Regions from separate parts of the Billgrantia sulfidoxydans genome, predicted to be linked through region 2. Evidence: predicted binding sites of a transcription regulator. Region 2 holds the regulator's gene; the other holds the start of a gene.

Region 1 (8,605 bases), 1.2 Mb from region 2:
ACGAGATCCTGACCTACGTCGACCGCAGCCAGCAGCAGTACCTGCAGCTCACCGATTCGTCGGGCGGCGAGGATCACGACGCCCCACTGTTCGACATCATCTCGCCACTTCTCTAGCAAGGGCGTGACCATGCACCGACACGCCGACTTCATTCTCCCTGCCTGGCCAGCGTGCCCCTGGTCCTCGGCGTCGTGCTCGTGGATGGGGGGCCTTCGTTGCACGAACTCGTCGCCACTGGCCTGACCGGAATGCTCGTCCTGGTCAAGCTGATGCAGCTGCGGGGCTGGCATGCGGCGGCCAGGACGCTGGTCGGGTTTGCCCTGCTGCCGCTGGCCCTGGCACTGGCCAGCTACGTGCTGCCGGAGTACTGGCCGCCGACGACGCGCTCTACCGCGCCAAGGCCGAGGGCCGCAATCGGGTCAGGGTCGCCCCGGCATTAACCACCGTCGAGAGAGCCTGAAGGAGCCCCGCCATTCTCGCGCCGGGCCTCGAAAAAGGCCTTGAGCAGGCGGGAAGCGCGCGCCGCCAGCACGCCCCCTTCCACCGCGACCCGGTGGTTGAACCAGGGCTGGGCGAACAGGTTGGCCTTCGACTCCACCATGCCGGTGCGCGGTTCGGCGGCGCCATAGACCAGCCGCGCGATGCGTGCGTGAATGATCGCCCCGGTGCACATCAGGCAGGGCTCCAGGGTGACGTAGAGGGTGCAACCATCGAGGCGGTAGTTACCCAGCCGGCCGGCGGCATCGCGCAGCGCGCGAATCTCGGCGTGGCCGCTGGGGTCGTGGCCCGAGACCGGTGCGTTGTAGCCGGCACCGACGATCTCTCCCGCCGGGTCTACCACCACGGCCCCTACCGGCACCTCGTTGGCGGCCAGCCCCTCGCGGGCTTGGTCCAGCGCCCGGTGCATGTAGAATTCGTCACTGCGCATCGGCGCCGACTCCGTTATGCTGTCTGAAACAACCGTATGATACTTCCCGAGGAAGCCCCATGACCGATGCCCTGAACGCGCTCGTCGATCTGCTCGGCCTGGAAGAGATCGAGGAAAACCTGTTCCGCGGTCGCAGCCAGGATCTCGGCCTGCCGCAACTGTTCGGCGGCCAGGTGCTCGGCCAGGCACTCTCGGCCGCCACCCACACGGTGGACGCCAGCCGTCAGGCGCATTCGCTGCACGGTTACTTCCTGCGCCCCGGCGACCCTCATCGCCCGGTAGTCTATCAGGTGGACGCCGTGCGCGACGGCGGCAGTTTCACGACCCGGCGCGTCACCGCCATCCAGAAGGGGCGGCCCATCTTCTTCTGCAGCGCCTCGTTCCACGGCCGCGAGGAGAGCATGAGCCATCAGATGGCGATGCCCAGCGTGACACTACCCGACGTGCTGGAAGAGGAGCCGCATGCGCGCCTGGAGCGCTTTCCCGGCCACCCCATCGAGTTCCTGCACCTGGGCGACGAGTCCGAACCGGGCCAGCCCTCGCGCAAGCGGCTGTGGTTCCGCCTCACCGGCGAGCTGCCCGACGATCCCGCCCTGCACCGCTACCTGCTGGCCTACAGCTCCGACTTCAACCTGCTGACCACCTCGCTGGTGCCACATGGCATCACCTTCCGCGACCCCCGGTTGCAGATCGCCAGCCTCGACCATGCGCTGTGGTTCCATCACGACGTCAAGGTCAACGACTGGCTGCTCTACGACATGGACAGCCCCTGGGCCGGGGGCGCCCGCGGTTTCGCCCGCGGCAGCATCTACGACCGCAGCGGGCGGCTGGTGGCCTCGACGGCACAGGAGGGGCTGACCCGCCTGCGCGACGCCCCCTGAGAGGGGGTGCCATATGCTCGTATGGGCTGCTTCATGACTAACGTTGTAGCCCACCAGCCTAAAGAACCGCCGGAGCCGGCCGAAGTTAGTAAGTACTGACAACCGTATCAGTACACTCCCAGCTTCGAGGTTTCGCAATGCACGCTTCGGCTTCCAAGGCCTCCTTCTCCCTGCAACTCCAGACCCGGCTTCTGCTTTTGGTCTTGTTACCCCTGCTGTTGACCACCCTCAGCCTAGTAGTCATCGACGGCTATACCCGCGCCAAGGACAGCCAAGTCAATCTGGCACACCAGCGCGAACTACTCATCGAGACACGCAAGGCCGGGGTTCGCGATGTGGTCGAGAGCGCTCACTCGGCCATCCAGCCCATCCTAGAAGCCTCCACCCTCAGCGACGCCGACAAGCGCGAGCGCGCCGCCGAGATCCTGCGCGCCATCCGCTTCGAGGGAGGCAACTACGTCTTCGCCTATCAGCACGATGGGCTCAACGTGGTCACCGCGCCGATGCCCGAGCGCGAAGGCACCAACATGATCGGCGTGCAGGCACCCGATGGCGCCTACATCATCCGCGACCTGATCGACGTAGCCCGCCAGGGCGGCGGCTTCTACTCCTATCCTTGGGAATATCCCGGTTCCCGCAGCATCGAAACCAAGTACTCCTATGCCGTCAACGTGCCCGAGTTCGACTGGATGCTCGGCGCCGGGGTCTACATCACCGACATCGATGCCGCCATGGCCGAGGCCAGGGCTCAGGCGGCCGCCGAGCTGCGCCAGTCCATTCTGACCTCGACGCTGATCGGCCTGGTGCTGTTCGCCGGCGTGGCCGCGGTATCGACCTGGCTGGTACGCCGCACCGTGGCACCGATCCGCCGCACCGCCGAGGCCATGCGCGACATCGCCAAGGGCCAGGGCGACCTGACCCGCCGGTTGAAGGCGGAGAGCCGCGACGAGATCGGTGAGCTGGCCGCCCAGTTCAACGCCTTCGTCTCGCGCATGCAGGATACCCTGCGCGACGTGCGCCGCAGCACCGCGAGCGTGAACCAGGCCGCCGAGGAGATCGCCCAGGGTAGCGACGAACTCGCCACCCGCACCGAACAGGCCGCGGCCAACCTGCAGGAGACCTCCGCTTCGATGGAGGAGATCACCGCCACGGTGAATCACAGCACCGAGTCGGCCGAACAGGCCAACCAGCTGGTGGTGGCGACTTCTCAGGTCGCCCGCGACGGGGAGAGCGCCATGCAGCGGGTCGAGCGCACCATGGCCGACATCGATGCCTCGTCGAGCCGCATCGCCGAGATCGTCGGCCTGATCGACGGCATCGCCTTCCAGACCAACATCCTGGCGCTCAACGCCTCGGTGGAAGCGGCCCGCGCCGGCGAGCACGGCCGCGGCTTCGCCGTGGTGGCCCAGGAAGTGCGCACCCTGGCCAGCCGCTCGGGCGAAGCCGCCAAGGAGATCCGTGACCTGATCAACACCTCCGTCGCCCATGCCCGCGACGGCAGCGAGATCGTCCAGCGAGCCGGCGCCACCATGCAGGAGATCGTCACCAGCGTCGCGCGGGTCAGCGACGTGATCGCCGAGATCAGCGCGGGGGCACGCGAGCAGAACGCCGGCATCGGTCAGATCAACACCGCCGTGGCCGAGATGGATACCATGACCCAGCAGAACGCCGCCATGGTGCAGCAGACCTCCACCACCGCCACCGAGATGCGCCGCCACGCGCAGCACCTCAGCGACCTGGTCGGCACCTTCGTGCTCGGCGAGGATGGTGACAGCCAGCCAAAGCAGCGAGCCGCGCCCGCCGCGCTGCCGCGCCCCGTCGCGGATCCCAGGCCGCGCAAGGTGCCAGCGTCGCACGTCGCCGAGGAGGAGTGGGAAACGTTCTGAGGTGGCAAGCGGCCAGCCAGGGGCTGGCCGCCCCGCTGGCCCGGCGTACGTACCACGCTCAGGTGCGAATGCCGGGCACGTCTTCCTGCAGCTTCGGCATGGGCTGTCGGGGGGGCACGTCGGTGGTGACCTCGATCTCCTGCTCCTCCCCGTCCTGCCAGTAGCGCAGCCGGGCGTCTTCGTCCACGGCGGTGTCGCGCACCAGCTCGAGGTAGCGCAGTGGCGTCTCGGGCACTTCGCCGTTCACTTCGAGCAACAGCGCCCCAGGCCGAAGGCCGGCTTCCACTGCCGGGCCGTGTACGTCGCTGACCAGGACCCCGGGGCGGTCAGGCAGGCCCAGCGCCTCGCGCAGGTCGTCGGTGGCCGGCGTGACGGTGATGCCCAGCGCCACGACCACCCGCTCGTCGAGCCCTTCGTAGTCGATGCTGCGGGCCGCCTCGAGCACCTGCGGGGCCACGTGAATGCTCGCCCCCGCATGCAGCGCCAAGGCGATGGCATCGCTGGCGCGACTGTCGATGAGCAGCGTCTCTTCGCGCCCCGGCAGGCTCAGCTCCAGCATGCCGAAGAAGGTATTGTCGACGATGGCATCGACGTAGACCCGCTCCAGAGTGGCGTCGACCTCGCCGAGTACGTCTCCCAGCAGCTCGTGGGTCATGGGCCGGGGCGAGCGCTCGCCGGCCAGCCCGCGCAGGATGGCGCCCGCCTCGCTGATGCCGATGAAGATCGGAATCACCTCGCGCACGCCCGGCTCACGCAGCAGCACCACCGGGGGACCGCCGAAGCCGGCCAGGCCCACCGTGGCGACTTCCACCTCGACCATCTCGTCGACCTCGGCGGCGAGTTCACGCGCGCTCGTCGCCAGCGACCCCGCCAACAGCACGACACCGCACAGCAGCGACAGCGAACAGCGCCAGCGAATGGGCCACGGCATAGGCATCTCCTGCACACGGGCAGTCGTCTTCAGCATGGCACCCGGGGCGCCTTCCCGCCACGTGATTGCTCCCGAGGTAGAGCCATCGCGGTCATCCCGTCTTGACCGTCACCAGCTCCTTCCAGCAGGTGGTGTAGCGCTGGGTACGGCGCTGGCAGCGCAGGGCCCAGGCGTTATCCTGGTGCGGCAGGCCGAAGCGCACGGTGTCACGCCCCATCTCGCGGTTGAGGTGATCGAGGGCCGCCATCAGGCGTCGGCTGCGATCGCGTCGCCGCGCGTCAGCCGGCTCCTCCAGCAGCGACAGCTGACGGCGCTCGGCGTCCACCAGGTCGAGCAGCATCACGCCGCACTTCTGGTAGCGATGCCCTTCGAGAAAGATAGCCGCCAGCGCCCGGCGCGCGGCGGCGAGAATGGTCGGCGTATCGTTGCAGGGCTCCGGCAGTGCCACGACGTGGCTGTTGGCGTACTGGGCATCCTGCAGCCGATGCGGGTTGGTGCGCACGAAGACCAGTACCGCCCGGGCCAGGCTGCCCTGTCGCCGCAGCTTTTCGGCGGCCCGCGTGGCATGCTGCCGCGTGGCGGCCTGCAGATCGGCGAGCGCGTCGCTCAGCCTGCCGAAGGAGCGCGACACCAGGATGCGCTGGCGTGGCTGCAGCATGTTCTCGAGCTCGATCGACGGATGGCCGCGCAGCTCCCAGACGATGCGCTCGAGCACCACCGAGAAGGCGCCGCGAATCCACTTGGGATCGGCCTGGCGCAGCTGCCAGGCCGTCTCGATGCCCATCAGTTGCAGCCGTTCGGCCGTACGTCGGGCCACGCCCCACAGCTCGGCAACCGGCAGGCGCTCGAGCAGGCGGCGGGTCGCATCGCTGTCGGCCTCGAGCCGACAGACCCCCTCGTAGGCCGGCTCACGCTTGGTCAAGCGGTTGGCCAGCTTGGCCAGCACCCGGGTGGGCGCCAGGCCCACGCCGGCCGGGATGCCGGTCCAGCGTCGCACCGTCTCGCGCAGTCGCTGGCAATGGGCTTCCAGCGCCCCGGGATCGAAGCCAGAGAAGTGCACGAAACTCTCGTCGATGGAGTAGAGCTCCACCGCCGGGGAGAACTCGGCAAGCACCTGGTTCATCCGGCGCGAGACATCGCCGTAGAGGGCGTAATTGCTGGAAAGCAGCACGGCCTGGCGGCGAATGGCCGGGGGCAACTGGTGCAGTGGCGCTCCCATGGCCACCCCCAGCGCCTTGAGTTCCCGTGAGCGTGCCACCACGCAGCCGTCGTTGTTGGAGAGCACGCCGACCGGCAGCCCTTCCAGATGCGGGTCGAAGGCTCGCTCGCAACTGACGTAGAAGCTGTCGCCGTCGACCAGGGCGATCATGCCGGCGCTCCCGGAAGCGCATGGATCACATGGGTCACCACGCCCCACACATGACATTCGCGCCCTTCCAACGGAATCGGCGCAAAGCGCGGATTGCTGGCTAGCAGCACGGTTCTCCCACGCTGGTGCGCCAGCCGCTTGACGGTGAGTTCACCATCCACCGCGATCACGATCACCCGCCCCGGCAACGGCTCCAGGCTGCGGTCCACTACCAGCAGGTCGCGGTCGTGGATGCCGTCTCCCTGCATCGAGTCTCCCTCGGCGCGCACGAAATAGGTGGATGCCGGCCGTCGCACGACATACTCGTGCAGGTTGAGATCGCCATCCAGGTGATCGTCGGCGGGGCTGGGGAAGCCGGCGCGTACCCGGCAGCCCAACAAGGGCAGATATTGCGGCGTGGGCGATGTCGCGGTTCTACCGACGATGCGCAGCGCGGAGAGGGGGACAAGCGACATGGGACCTCCAACAAAATCTGTAAATAAATACAGTATTCAGCAAGAGTCTGTCCGCTGGCAAGCGCCTCGCTGAGGTGAGGGGCTGGCCCGCCCGCCTTCGGGTTGAAGGCAGAAGCGCGGCGTTCCACTCTGGAGAGAGGGTTTCCAAGGAAGGGAAGACAATGGACGATCTTGCCAGCGACTTTCTGGCCGACAATACCGTGCTCATAGAGCTTGCCGTGGCGCTGCTGCTGGGCGCGCTGATCGGTATCGAACGTGGCTGGGTCGCTCGCGAGCGGGAGTGGGGCGAGCGGGTGGCCGGGGTGCGCACCCATGCCCTGGTGGGACTGTTCGGCGGCGTGGCGGCGCTGCTGGCGGAAGCGCTGACGCGCTGGGCCTTTCCGCTGATCTTCCTGGCTGTGGCGATCATCGCCCTGGTCGGCTACCGGGCGCGCATGGAGCAGAGCCAGGACTACAGCATCACCGGGCTGATCGGGCTGCTGATGACGTTCTGCTTCGGCGCCCTGGCGGTGGCGGTGGACATTGGGCTGGCCACGGCCTGCGCGGTGGTCACGGCGCTGATCCTCGACAACAAGCGTGAGATCCATGGCCTGCTCAACAAGCTTCAGGCCAACGAACTCGATGCCGGGCTCAAGCTGCTGCTGATCAGCGTGGTGATGCTGCCACTGCTGCCCAACGAGGACATGGGCCCCGGCGGCGTGCTCAATCCTCGGGAGATCTGGTGGCTGGTGGTGCTGATCGCCTCGATCTCGTTCGTCGGCTACTTCGCCGTGCGCCTCGGCGGCACCGAGAAGGGCATCCTGTTCACCGGGCTGTTCGCCGGGCTCACCTCCTCCACCGCCCTGACCCTGCAGTACGCCCGCCAATCGAAGCGCGAGCCGGAACTCGCGCCGATGCTGGCCGCCGGCATCCTGCTGGCCTGCGGCACCATGCTGCCGCGCCTGCTGCTCTATGCCGCCCTGCTCGGCCCCGCGCTGCTGCCGCGCCTGTTGGCACCGGTCGCGGCCATGGGCGTGACGCTCTTCCTGCCGGCGCTGTGGCTATGGCGCCGCCATCGCCGCGACCTCAAGGCCGACCGGCCGATGACCCAGAACCCGCTGGAGCTGCGTGCCGCGCTGCTGCTCGGCGCCCTGCTGACGGTGGTCATGGTGCTGGGCGAGTGGCTGCGCGCCTGGCTCGGCGATGCCGGCGTCTACCTGCTGGCCGCCGTTTCCGGCATGGCGGACGTGCATGCCGTTGCCCTGTCGCTGAGCCGCATGGCGGCGAGCACCATCGAACTCTCCACCGCCGTGCAGGGCATCGTGCTGGCGGCCTCGGTCAACAATCTGTTCAAGGTGGTGCTGTCGGTCAGCGCCGGCAATGCTCGCCTGGCCCGCTGCATTGCCGGCCCGACAGTGGCTTCCGCGGTGGTGGGACTTGGCCTCGCCTGGCTGACCCCGGGCTAGGGCAGCCTCAGCGCCTCGCGGAACCCACCCCAGATCATGCGCTTGCCATCGAACGGATGGTTCGCCGGATCCATCATGCCGGCCATGCGCGGGTCCTCCATCACCTTGGCATTGATGCGATCGCGCTCCTCGCGCGAGGCGTAGAGGATCCAGGCGAAGATCACCGTCTCCCCCGGTTCGAGCTTGACGCTCAGCGGGAAGGAGGTGTGCTCTCCCGACGGGACGTCATCGGCCACGCACTCCACGTACTCCAGCGCGCCGTGATCGCGCCAGATCTCGCCAGCTTGCCGGGCCATGTCCAGGTAAGCGTCGAGGTTCCCTTCGGGAACCGGCACGACGAATCCATCGACGTAGCTCATGGGAATCTCTCCTGAGTGATGAACTTGGGATAGCCAAGAGGCCTCATCCCTCTCTCGAACCAGCCAACGGCAAATCGACATCGGCGGCGTTTGCCACTACCTCGCGCAGGCGGCGCTCGAGGAAACGCCGCTCGGCGTCATGGGTGACCAGCGTCAGCGCCTCGCGGTAATGCGTCGCCGCCTCGTCATGCCGGCCCAGCCGGCGCAGCAGGTCGGCCTGCGTCGCCGGCAGCAGGTGATAGTTGGGCAGGTGGATCTTCTCGAGCAGCTCGAGGCCCGTTTCCAGCCCATCGGCCATGGCGATCGCCACGGCCCGGTTGAGCGCCACCACGGGGGTGGGCTGAAGGGCGT
Region 2 (8,605 bases):
GCTCTGCCTGGGCAACGAGCACTCGGTCGATTTACGCGCCGTGCTGCGCCAGCACCCGGGCGACCTCGATGCCTTGAAGCGGGCTATCGTCGCGGCGCTGCCGCTCAAGCCCGAACGCCACTATTTCACCACCGACGGTGACGTCCAGATCGTTCGCTTCATGAACATGACCGGCGGCTGAGCGCCTGCAAGAAGGCGGCTATTCCGCGTTCTCTTTCCCGATTATCCTCCTCGCGTTCGCGTGGACTTTTCTTGCCAATTCGGCAAATCGGCATATACTTTTGACGAGTGAGCCTTAGGGCTGACTCGTCGTTTTCTTGCATGGAGGAGGCCAATGTCCAGCGAAACCCTGGAGCGTATCGCCCGTAACAAGAACGTGGCTCGTGCCGCGGCTCGCCAGTTGAGCATGGAGCAGCTGCACAAGCTCTCCGATGTGATCGGCGAGGTCATCGAGCAGAAAAATGAAGAGGAGAAGCTCCGCAAACAGGAAGAAGCGGACAAGGAAAAGAAACTGGCTGAGATCCGCGAGGCCATGAGTGATGCCGGTCTCTCCGTGGAAGATCTCGTAGGGGAACAGCCGCGCCGCCGGCGTGGTCGTCCGCCCAAGAATGCCAGCGGTTCGTGATCCGGTCGGACCCGAATCGTCTGCTCGCGCAACGCGGGTCGGGGGAATGCATGAGGCGTCACCCCCGACCTGTTGACCACATCTTGCCCCGCCTCGGGCCGGTCATGGTCCGGTGGGAATCAGCGGTAGGCCGGTACCTCCACGGGGATCAGCTGGAGGTGAACGTCCGGTAATTGGCGAAGGTGCTGTCCCAGCCAGGAGGTAATGAGAGGCTGCAGGGCGGTACGGAGTTCGGCCAAGGTTTCCGCCTCGACTTCTTCCAGGCGCTCGTCCAGCCATTCGGTGAAGCTCTCTTCGTCCATGGCGCTGACTCGATGCGCGTCCATCATCAGGCGTCCGATACGTGTCCATCCGGTTCTCGTCGAGGCGACCGACAGGGCGAGGTGCAGGATGCCGTGGCGCGGCGAACCATGCTCGGCGGTAAGCCCCGGAAGGGGCGTAACGGCATTCTGGCTGACGATGCAGGGTCGCTGAGGGTGTCTCGATTCCAGCGTCAGCCCCTCGCCATCGAGGCGAATCAAGTCGCCATTGACCGGCGCCAGGGGGGCCTGTATTCCCATCGCTTCCGCCACCTCCTGGTGCGCCTGCTGGTGACGACGCTCGCCATGTACCGGCAGTAGATGACGTGGCTTTATCCAACCATAGAGGGTGCGCAATTCGTCCTGGGCGGGATGGCCTGAGGCGTGAAGTTCGGGGTGGTTGAATTCGTCCCACACCGCCACGTCGAGATGACTCAGGGCATGCTTCAGGCGCTCGATCTGGCGCTCGTTGCCGGGAATCGCCTTGGCCGAGAAGAGAACGGTATCGCCTGCCATCAGTTCGAAACTGGGATGCCGGCCGTTGGCCAGCCGGCTGAGGGCGGCGCGTGGCTCGCCCTGGCTGCCGGTGGCGATGACCAGGACTTCCGTCGGAGGGAGATAGCCAAGATCGCTGGTCGGTACCAGCGCCGGCATGTCGTCCAGGTAGCCGAGGCCTCGGGCTACCGCCACCATGCGCTCCATGGCCCGACCCATCAGGCTGACCCGGCGCCCGCAGCGCTCGGCGGCTCGGGCCACGGCCAGCACGCGGGCCAGGTTGCTGGCGAAGCAGCTCACCACGACGCGCCCCGTGCACTGGGCGAGGCGGTGTTCGAGCGCCCTGGCCACTTCGCCTTCGCTGCGCGAGTGCCCCGGCATGGGGGCGTTGGTGGAGTCGCCGACCACCAGGTCCACCGGCGCCAGGGCACGAAACAGTGCACCCTTGACCGGTGGGCCGATCAACGGCTCCGGGTCGAGCTTCCAGTCGCCGGTATGCAGCACGCGGTAATCGCCGACGGCGATCAGCAGGGCGCAGCTCTCGGGGATGGAGTGCGTCAGCGGCAGGTAGCGCAGGGTGAAGGGGCCGTTCTCCAGGGCTTCGCCAGGCTCGATCACACGGATGGCGTCGACGGCGAGGCCGCGCTCGTGAAACTTGGCCCGCAGCAGGCCGGCCGCCAGCGGAGTGGCGTATACGGGACATTGCCACTTGGGCCACAGCCAGGCGGCAGCGCCGATATGATCTTCGTGTCCATGCGTGATGATCAGCGCCGAGGGGCGGATGTCCAGCGCCTCGGGCGTCTCGAGACTGGGTACCTGTAGCGGGGAATCCGGCAAATCCTGGCGAATCATCATGCCGCAATCGACGGCAATCCAGTCGTTCTCATGCCCGTAGAGCCCCAGGTTCATGCCGATCTCGCCGCAGCCCCCCAGTGGCAGGAAGTAAAGCGGGGAGCGGCGGCGGGGACGAATCGTGGCGTGAGTCGAAGGCATCGGCAAATCTAGACCAGACAATGGAAACTTCACTATACGGATCGTCGCGACCCTCCACAATGCGATGCCGGTGGCGTGTGCGGGAGCAGGCGTGTCGCGGGTCTGCCGAGTTCGCTACAATGCGTGCTCTTCGAACACCGCTCCGTACCAGGTTGGCCCATGTCCCACTATTATCGACTCGTCGTTTCCTGCCCCGACCGCCGCGGCATCGTGGCCCGCGTCTCCGGTTTCATTGCTGGTCACGGCGGTTCCATCACGGAAGCCAGCCAGCACTCCGACCTTGAGGCCGGACGCTTCTTCATGCGCTACGAGATCCTGGCCGACTCCATCGGCATGACCGCCGCCGAGTTGCAGGAGGCCTTCGAGCCTGTGGCGCGGGAATTCGACATGGAATGGGCGCTGCGCGATACGCGCCGTCGGCCGCGGGTGGTGCTCATGGTCTCGCGGGAATCCCACTGCCTGGTCGACTTGCTGTACCGCTGGACGGCCGGTGAGCTGGAGGGCGACATCGTCGGTGTGATCTCGAACCATGACGACATGCGCAGCATGGTCGAGTGGCATGGCCTGCCCTATTACCACGTACCGGTTGGAGCCGATGACAAGAGCGCAGCCTTCGCTGAAGTCGAGCGACATGTGGAGGCAATGGAGGCCGACATCGTGGTGCTCGCCCGCTACATGCAGATCCTGCCGCCGCGGTTGTGTGAGCGCTATGCCGGGCGGGTCATCAACATCCACCACAGTTTCCTGCCGTCGTTTGCCGGGGCACGGCCCTATCACCAGGCCCACTCGCGGGGCGTCAAGTTGATCGGTGCCACCTGTCACTACGTGACCGAGGAACTGGACGCCGGGCCGATCATCGAACAGGACATACACCGCGTGAGCCACTGCCACACGCCGCAGGACCTGGTGCGCTTCGGCCGCGACGTGGAGAAGGCGGTACTGGCGCGCGGCCTGCGCTGGCATCTGGAGGACCGGGTGCTGATACATGGCAACAAGACCGTCGTCTTCGCCTGATCCCTGACTGGTAGTGCGGCAATGACCTTTTCCGAGCCGATTCTGGCCCCCTGGCTGCTGATCGCATGCGGGCTGATCTCGCTGACGGTGCTGGGCCTGGCGCTGGTGCAGCGCCCTTGGCAGCCGCTGCTGGCCGACCACGGCCTGCAGCATCGCTGGCTGGCGGCCAGTGTGGCCGTCGTGCTGCTGTGGCAGCTCAGGGCCCAGTCGGTCGATTGGCTGGCGCTGCAGCTGATGCTGACGGCACTGCTGACGCTGGTCTTCAAGGCGCCGCTGGCACTGGTGACCAATCTGCTGGCCAACCTCTCGCTGGTCGCGTTGGGCAAGGCAGGCTGGCCTCTGCTCGGCGTCAACGTGCTGATTACCGGGTTGGTGCCGGTCCTGGTGATGGTGTCGATATGGCGCATCGTCGATCGCTACCTGCCCGACAACCTGATGATCTTTCTTTTCCTGTGCGGCTTCTTCGGTGCAGCGCTGGCGACGCTGGGCACGGGGCTTGCCGGTCTGGGGCTGGTCATGCTCGGTGCTACCGACCCGGATGCCGTCCATCTGGCCAAGGAGTACGCCCTGTTCCTGCCACTGCTGATGCCGTCGGAGGCCTTTCTCACCGGCATGCTGCTCAGCGTGCTGATGGTCTATCACCCCGACTGGGTCGCCACCTTCAACGACCACCGCTATATCGATACCAAGTGAATCTTTAAAACGGCAGGCTGAGCTGGCGCCGAGCATCGTCCGTCACCAGCCTGACTCCTACGCCGAGCAGCCGTACCGGGCGCGCGCGACGCGCCCAGGCCTGTTCCATCAGGGCAGCGAAATTTTCCAGGTCAGGCAAGCCGCCTCGTGAGTCGAGGGTGGTGAGGGAAAAGTCGTCGAAGCGTACCTTGACGAAAATGCCGGCGACGGGCGGATGCCCGTGGCGGGCGAGCCGGGCGTCGAGGCGCTCGCACAGCGGTGCTAGCTCGGCGTAGCAGAGCGCGAGCTCGGGCAGGTCGCTGGCGAAGGTGGTCTCCGCGCTCACCGACTTGCGTTCGCGCTCGATGCGCACCGGCCTGTCGTCAATGCCTCGCGCGAGTTCGAACAGGCGTCGGCCGAACTTGCCGAACTCCTGCAGCAGGCGTTCCAGCGGCATTGTCTGCAGATCGCTGCAGGTGTCGATGTCGAGCGCCTGCAAGCGCTTGGCCGTGGCCGGGCCGACGCCGTGCAGCTTGGTGACCGGAAGTTGGCGCACGAAGTCGTCCACCTGGGAAGGGGAGATGACGGTCAGGCCGTCGGGCTTCTCCCAGTCGCTGGCGATCTTGGCCAGAAACTTCGACGGGGCGGCGCCTACCGACACCGTGATGCCGACGCGCTTCAGGCACTCCTCCTTCAGCCAGCGTGCCATCCAGGTGGCGCTGCCCGAGAAGCGCGTCACCTCGGTGACGTCGAGAAAGGCCTCGTCCAGTGACAGCGGCTCCACCAGCGGTGTCAGTTCGTGGAAGATCGCCGATATCTGGCGTGACGCTTCGCGGTAGCGGTCGAAATCCCCGCGCAGCAGAGTCAGGTGGGGGCACAGCCGCAGTGCCCGCGCCGTCGGCATGGCGGAGTGAATGCCGTAGGCACGGGCAGGGTAGTTGCAGGTCGCGATGACCCCGCGCCCCTCCGCACTGCCACCGATGGCCAGCGGTACCTCACGCAGCGCCGGGTTGTCACGCATCTCCACCGCGGCGTAGAAGCAGTCACAGTCGGCATGCAGAATCTTGCGGCTCATGGAGATTCGCCAGGACGTCGGAGCTGAGCGAGCGAAGGCCAGACAAGGCAAAAATTGGCGAAAAAGCGGAGTTTGCTGTTGCAAATGAGCATTTTAAGCCAATTTTTAACGCCGTATGGCCAAGCGCAGCCAGCTCTTACCCCAAGGCTTGGCCGTTGCCGCCGCGAATGACCCCCACCCCAATCCCCTCGATCTCGAGTTCTTGGTGGCGCAGATCCACCTCTATCGGAGCGAAGTCGGCGTTCTCGGCCTCCAGCACAACGCGATGACCCTGGCGATGAAAGCGCTTGACCGTGACCTCGTCTTCCAGGCGCGCGACCACGATCTGGCCGTCGCGCACGCGATCGGTGCGATGCACGGCCAGCAGGTCGCCCTCGAGGATGCCGACGTCCTTCATCGAGAGCCCGCGAACCTTGAGCAGGTAGTCGGCGCGAGGCGTGAAGAAATCCGGGGGCAGGGGGCAATAGCGGTCGATGTGCTCGGCGGCGAGGACGGGGCTGCCGGCAGCCACTTCGCCGATGATCGGCAGCCCCTCGCCGCTCGGCTCACTGACGATGCTGTCGGCTTCCTGAGCCGGCAGGCGTATGCCGCGTGAGGTGCCGCGTATCACCCTGATCACGCCCTTGCGTTCCAGTGCGCGCAGGTGCTCCTCGGCGGCATTGGGCGAGCGGAAGCCCAGCGCTCGGGCGATCTCGGCCCGCGTGGGGGGGTAGCCGAATTCGTTCATGGTCTTGACGATGAAGTCATAGACGTTTTGCTGACGCGAAGTGAGCGGGCGTGTCATGGCGAACTCCAGAGGCGTGAAGGCCGTATTGGTCAAGTATACAGCATGGAAGCCCATACAGTAAAAGGCAGCGTGCGGGATCGCGCGGCGTTCGTAAATCGTTTAAAACGCTTCTGGCTGTCGTGACATTGAGCCGTGCATCGTAATGGCGTAGACTTTTGTAATGTTTAAAACAGTCGTTTCCAGTGGGAACTGATCATGGCCCAGACCGATACCGTCACGCGCATCCTCGACACCGCCGAGGTGCTGTTCGCCGAGCGCGGCTTCGCCGAGACCTCGCTGCGCACCATCACCAGCAAGGCTCGCGTCAACCTCGCCGCGGTCAACTATCATTTCGGCTCGAAGAAAGCGCTGATCCAGGCGGTCTTCTCACGCTACCTCGACCCCTTCACGGTGCGCTTCCACCATGCCCTCGACGAGCTCGAGGCTCAGCATGCCGGCAATGTCATCCCGCTGGAGGTGCTTCTGGAAACCATGGCTCGCACCGTGCTTGAGGTGCCGGCCGAGAAGCACAGCCTCAAGGTGTTCATGAAGCTGCTGGGGCTTGCCTACAGCCAGGCCCAGGGACATTTGCGTCGTCACATCCAGGAAGAGTACGGCAGCGTCTTCACCCGCTTCACCGACCTGGTGCGCCGCGCCACCCCGGAGCTTCCCGATGCCGAGCGTTTCTGGCGCCTTCACTTCGTCCTGGGAACGGTGATCTTTACCCTCTCGGGTCTCGACGCGCTGCGCGACATCGCCGAGAAGGACTACCACGAGCATGTTTCGGTGCGCGACTTGATTCGTCGCCTGCGCCCTGTGGTGGTCGCCGCAATGAACGCCCCTCTGCCGCCGCCTGCCGCGCAGCCGGCCAGGGCGAGCTGACATGCATACTCCGCGGCTGGAGGCGTTGCCGCCCCGGGACGGGTGCTGGTTCGAAGTCGACATCGGGCGCCAGTGCCTGGTCCAGTGGCAGGGCGACAGACGCCTGCTGGAGTGGCCCGTATCGACGGCGTTGGCGGGAACGGGCCAACGCGAAGGCAGCGGCTGCACGCCGCTCGGTTGGCATTACGTCAGGGCCGCCATCGGCCATGGGCAGCCGCCGGGTACCGTTTTTCGTGGCCGGCGTTCCACCGGCGAGGTCTATAGCGCGACGCTGGCCGCCGCCCACCCCGGGCGCGACTGGATCCTGACCCGCATCCTGTGGCTGTGCGGACTCGAGCGGGGTATCAATCGCGGCGGCGACGTCGATTCCCAGAGGCGCTATATCTATCTACACGGTACGCCGCCGGATCAGCCGATGGGGGTGCCCCGTTCGCATGGCTGCATCCGCATGCGTGACCAGGCGCTGCTGGAAGTCTTCGCGCTGGCACTGCCGGGCACTCCCGTCTGGCTGCACGAGTGAGCTAGGAAGGAAGCGCCGTTTCCGGTACGGTTCTTACCGCACCGATGGCTGTTGCCGTAGACGGCTTTGGTCTAGAATCAGCTCCCTTTCATGCCCAAGGACTCCGATCATGACCCAGACCCTCGGCCCGGTGATGCTCGATCTGGAAGGCACCGCATTACGCAAGGAAGAGCGTGCGCTGCTCAAGCGCCCCGAAGTGGGGGGCGTCATCCTGTTTTCTCGCAACGTCGAGAATGCGCGGCAGGTGCGGGAGCTTTGCGATGCCATACGGCGCGTACGCCCGGAGCTGTTGCTCGCCATCGACCAGGAGGGCGGTCGCGTGCAGCGGCTGCGTGAAGGGGTGACGCGCCTGCCGGCCATGGGGCGGATCGGCCGGGATTATGCCGTGGCCCCGGAGGTGACCCTGAGGCTGTGTCTCGATGCCGGCTGGCTGCTGGGCATGGAGATGGCGGCCTGCGGCCTTGATCTCAGCTTCGCCCCGGTGCTCGATGTCGATGTTGGCCTTTCCAGCGTGATCGGCGATCGCAGCTTCTCCTCCGACCCCCAGGCCGTGGCGGCCATGGCCGGCGCCTTCGTCAGCGGCTTGCACGAAGCCGGCATGGCGGCGGTGGGCAAGCATTTCCCCGGCCACGGCGGGGTGGCGGCGGATTCCCACCTGGAGCTGCCGGTCGACGAGCGCCCGCTCGAGGCGCTGCGCCGGCACGACCTGGTGCCGTTCGCCGAACTCGCCGGCCGGCTCGACGGCGTGATGCCGGCTCACGTGATCTATTCCGCCTTCGATTCGCGCCCGGCGGGCTTCTCGACAAGCTGGCTGGGCCTGCTGCGCGAGTCGCTGGGCTTCAAGGGGGCTATCTTCTCCGACGACCTCGGCATGGCCGGTGCCGGCTTTGCCGGGGCGCCGGGCGAGCGGGCCATGGCCGCGCTGAGTGCCGGTTGCGACATGGTGCTGGTGTGCAATGACCGTGCGGCGGCACTCGAGGTGCTGGACGCCTGCCAGGGGCGAACCACGCGGCTGACGGCGCGCCTGCGTTACGGCCGGGCGCGTCCCGACATCGAGGCGCTCGAGGCCCTGGGGCGCTGGCGCCGGGTGCATGCGCGCCTGGAAGCCATGGCCACGCTCTGATCCGTCTTGTCGTTTTCCCTATTCGTTTACCTGCTTTGACACGAGTCCTTCATGCCCAAACTCGAAGCCGATTTTCACGACTCCCTGGCTACCATGCGCGACGTCATGGAGAATGCCGACTGCCTGATCAGCCACGCAGAG

The links. Region 2 encodes LexA, which represses DNA repair genes until DNA is damaged. Its sites were predicted from a motif close to TACTGTNTANNTANACAGTA; they were not measured.
Region 1: HNO51_RS04110 (LexA family protein) is a predicted target of LexA. The motif match lies at 6,466-6,485, and genes of this name have one in related genera.

What each region holds. Positions count from the first base shown of each region.
Region 1 covers NZ_CP053381.1:852,473-861,077, reverse strand. Annotated here, with positions in the region: gene mltF (membrane-bound lytic murein transglycosylase MltF) at 1-116, shown strand, start outside; gene HNO51_RS04140 (hypothetical protein) at 216-440, shown strand; gene tadA (tRNA adenosine(34) deaminase TadA) at 437-928, opposite strand; gene HNO51_RS04130 (acyl-CoA thioesterase) at 988-1,809, shown strand; gene HNO51_RS04125 (methyl-accepting chemotaxis protein) at 1,947-3,695, shown strand; gene HNO51_RS04120 (bifunctional nuclease family protein) at 3,754-4,626, opposite strand; gene HNO51_RS04115 (Y-family DNA polymerase) at 4,718-5,995, opposite strand; gene HNO51_RS04110 (LexA family protein) at 5,992-6,450, opposite strand; gene HNO51_RS04105 (MgtC/SapB family protein) at 6,612-7,895, shown strand; gene HNO51_RS04100 (DUF1428 domain-containing protein) at 7,892-8,254, opposite strand; gene HNO51_RS04095 (RNA polymerase sigma factor) at 8,298-8,605, opposite strand, start outside.
Region 2 covers NZ_CP053381.1:2,033,725-2,042,329, forward strand. Annotated here, with positions in the region: gene moaA (GTP 3',8-cyclase MoaA) at 1-181, shown strand, start outside; gene HNO51_RS09520 (H-NS family histone-like protein) at 335-625, shown strand; gene HNO51_RS09525 (ribonuclease J) at 745-2,328, opposite strand; gene purU (formyltetrahydrofolate deformylase) at 2,572-3,426, shown strand; gene HNO51_RS09535 (energy-coupling factor ABC transporter permease) at 3,448-4,119, shown strand; gene dinB (DNA polymerase IV) at 4,124-5,173, opposite strand; gene lexA (transcriptional repressor LexA) at 5,310-5,957, opposite strand; gene HNO51_RS09550 (TetR/AcrR family transcriptional regulator) at 6,156-6,821, shown strand; gene HNO51_RS09555 (L,D-transpeptidase) at 6,823-7,341, shown strand; gene nagZ (beta-N-acetylhexosaminidase) at 7,451-8,464, shown strand; gene HNO51_RS09565 (hypoxanthine-guanine phosphoribosyltransferase) at 8,516-8,605, shown strand, end outside.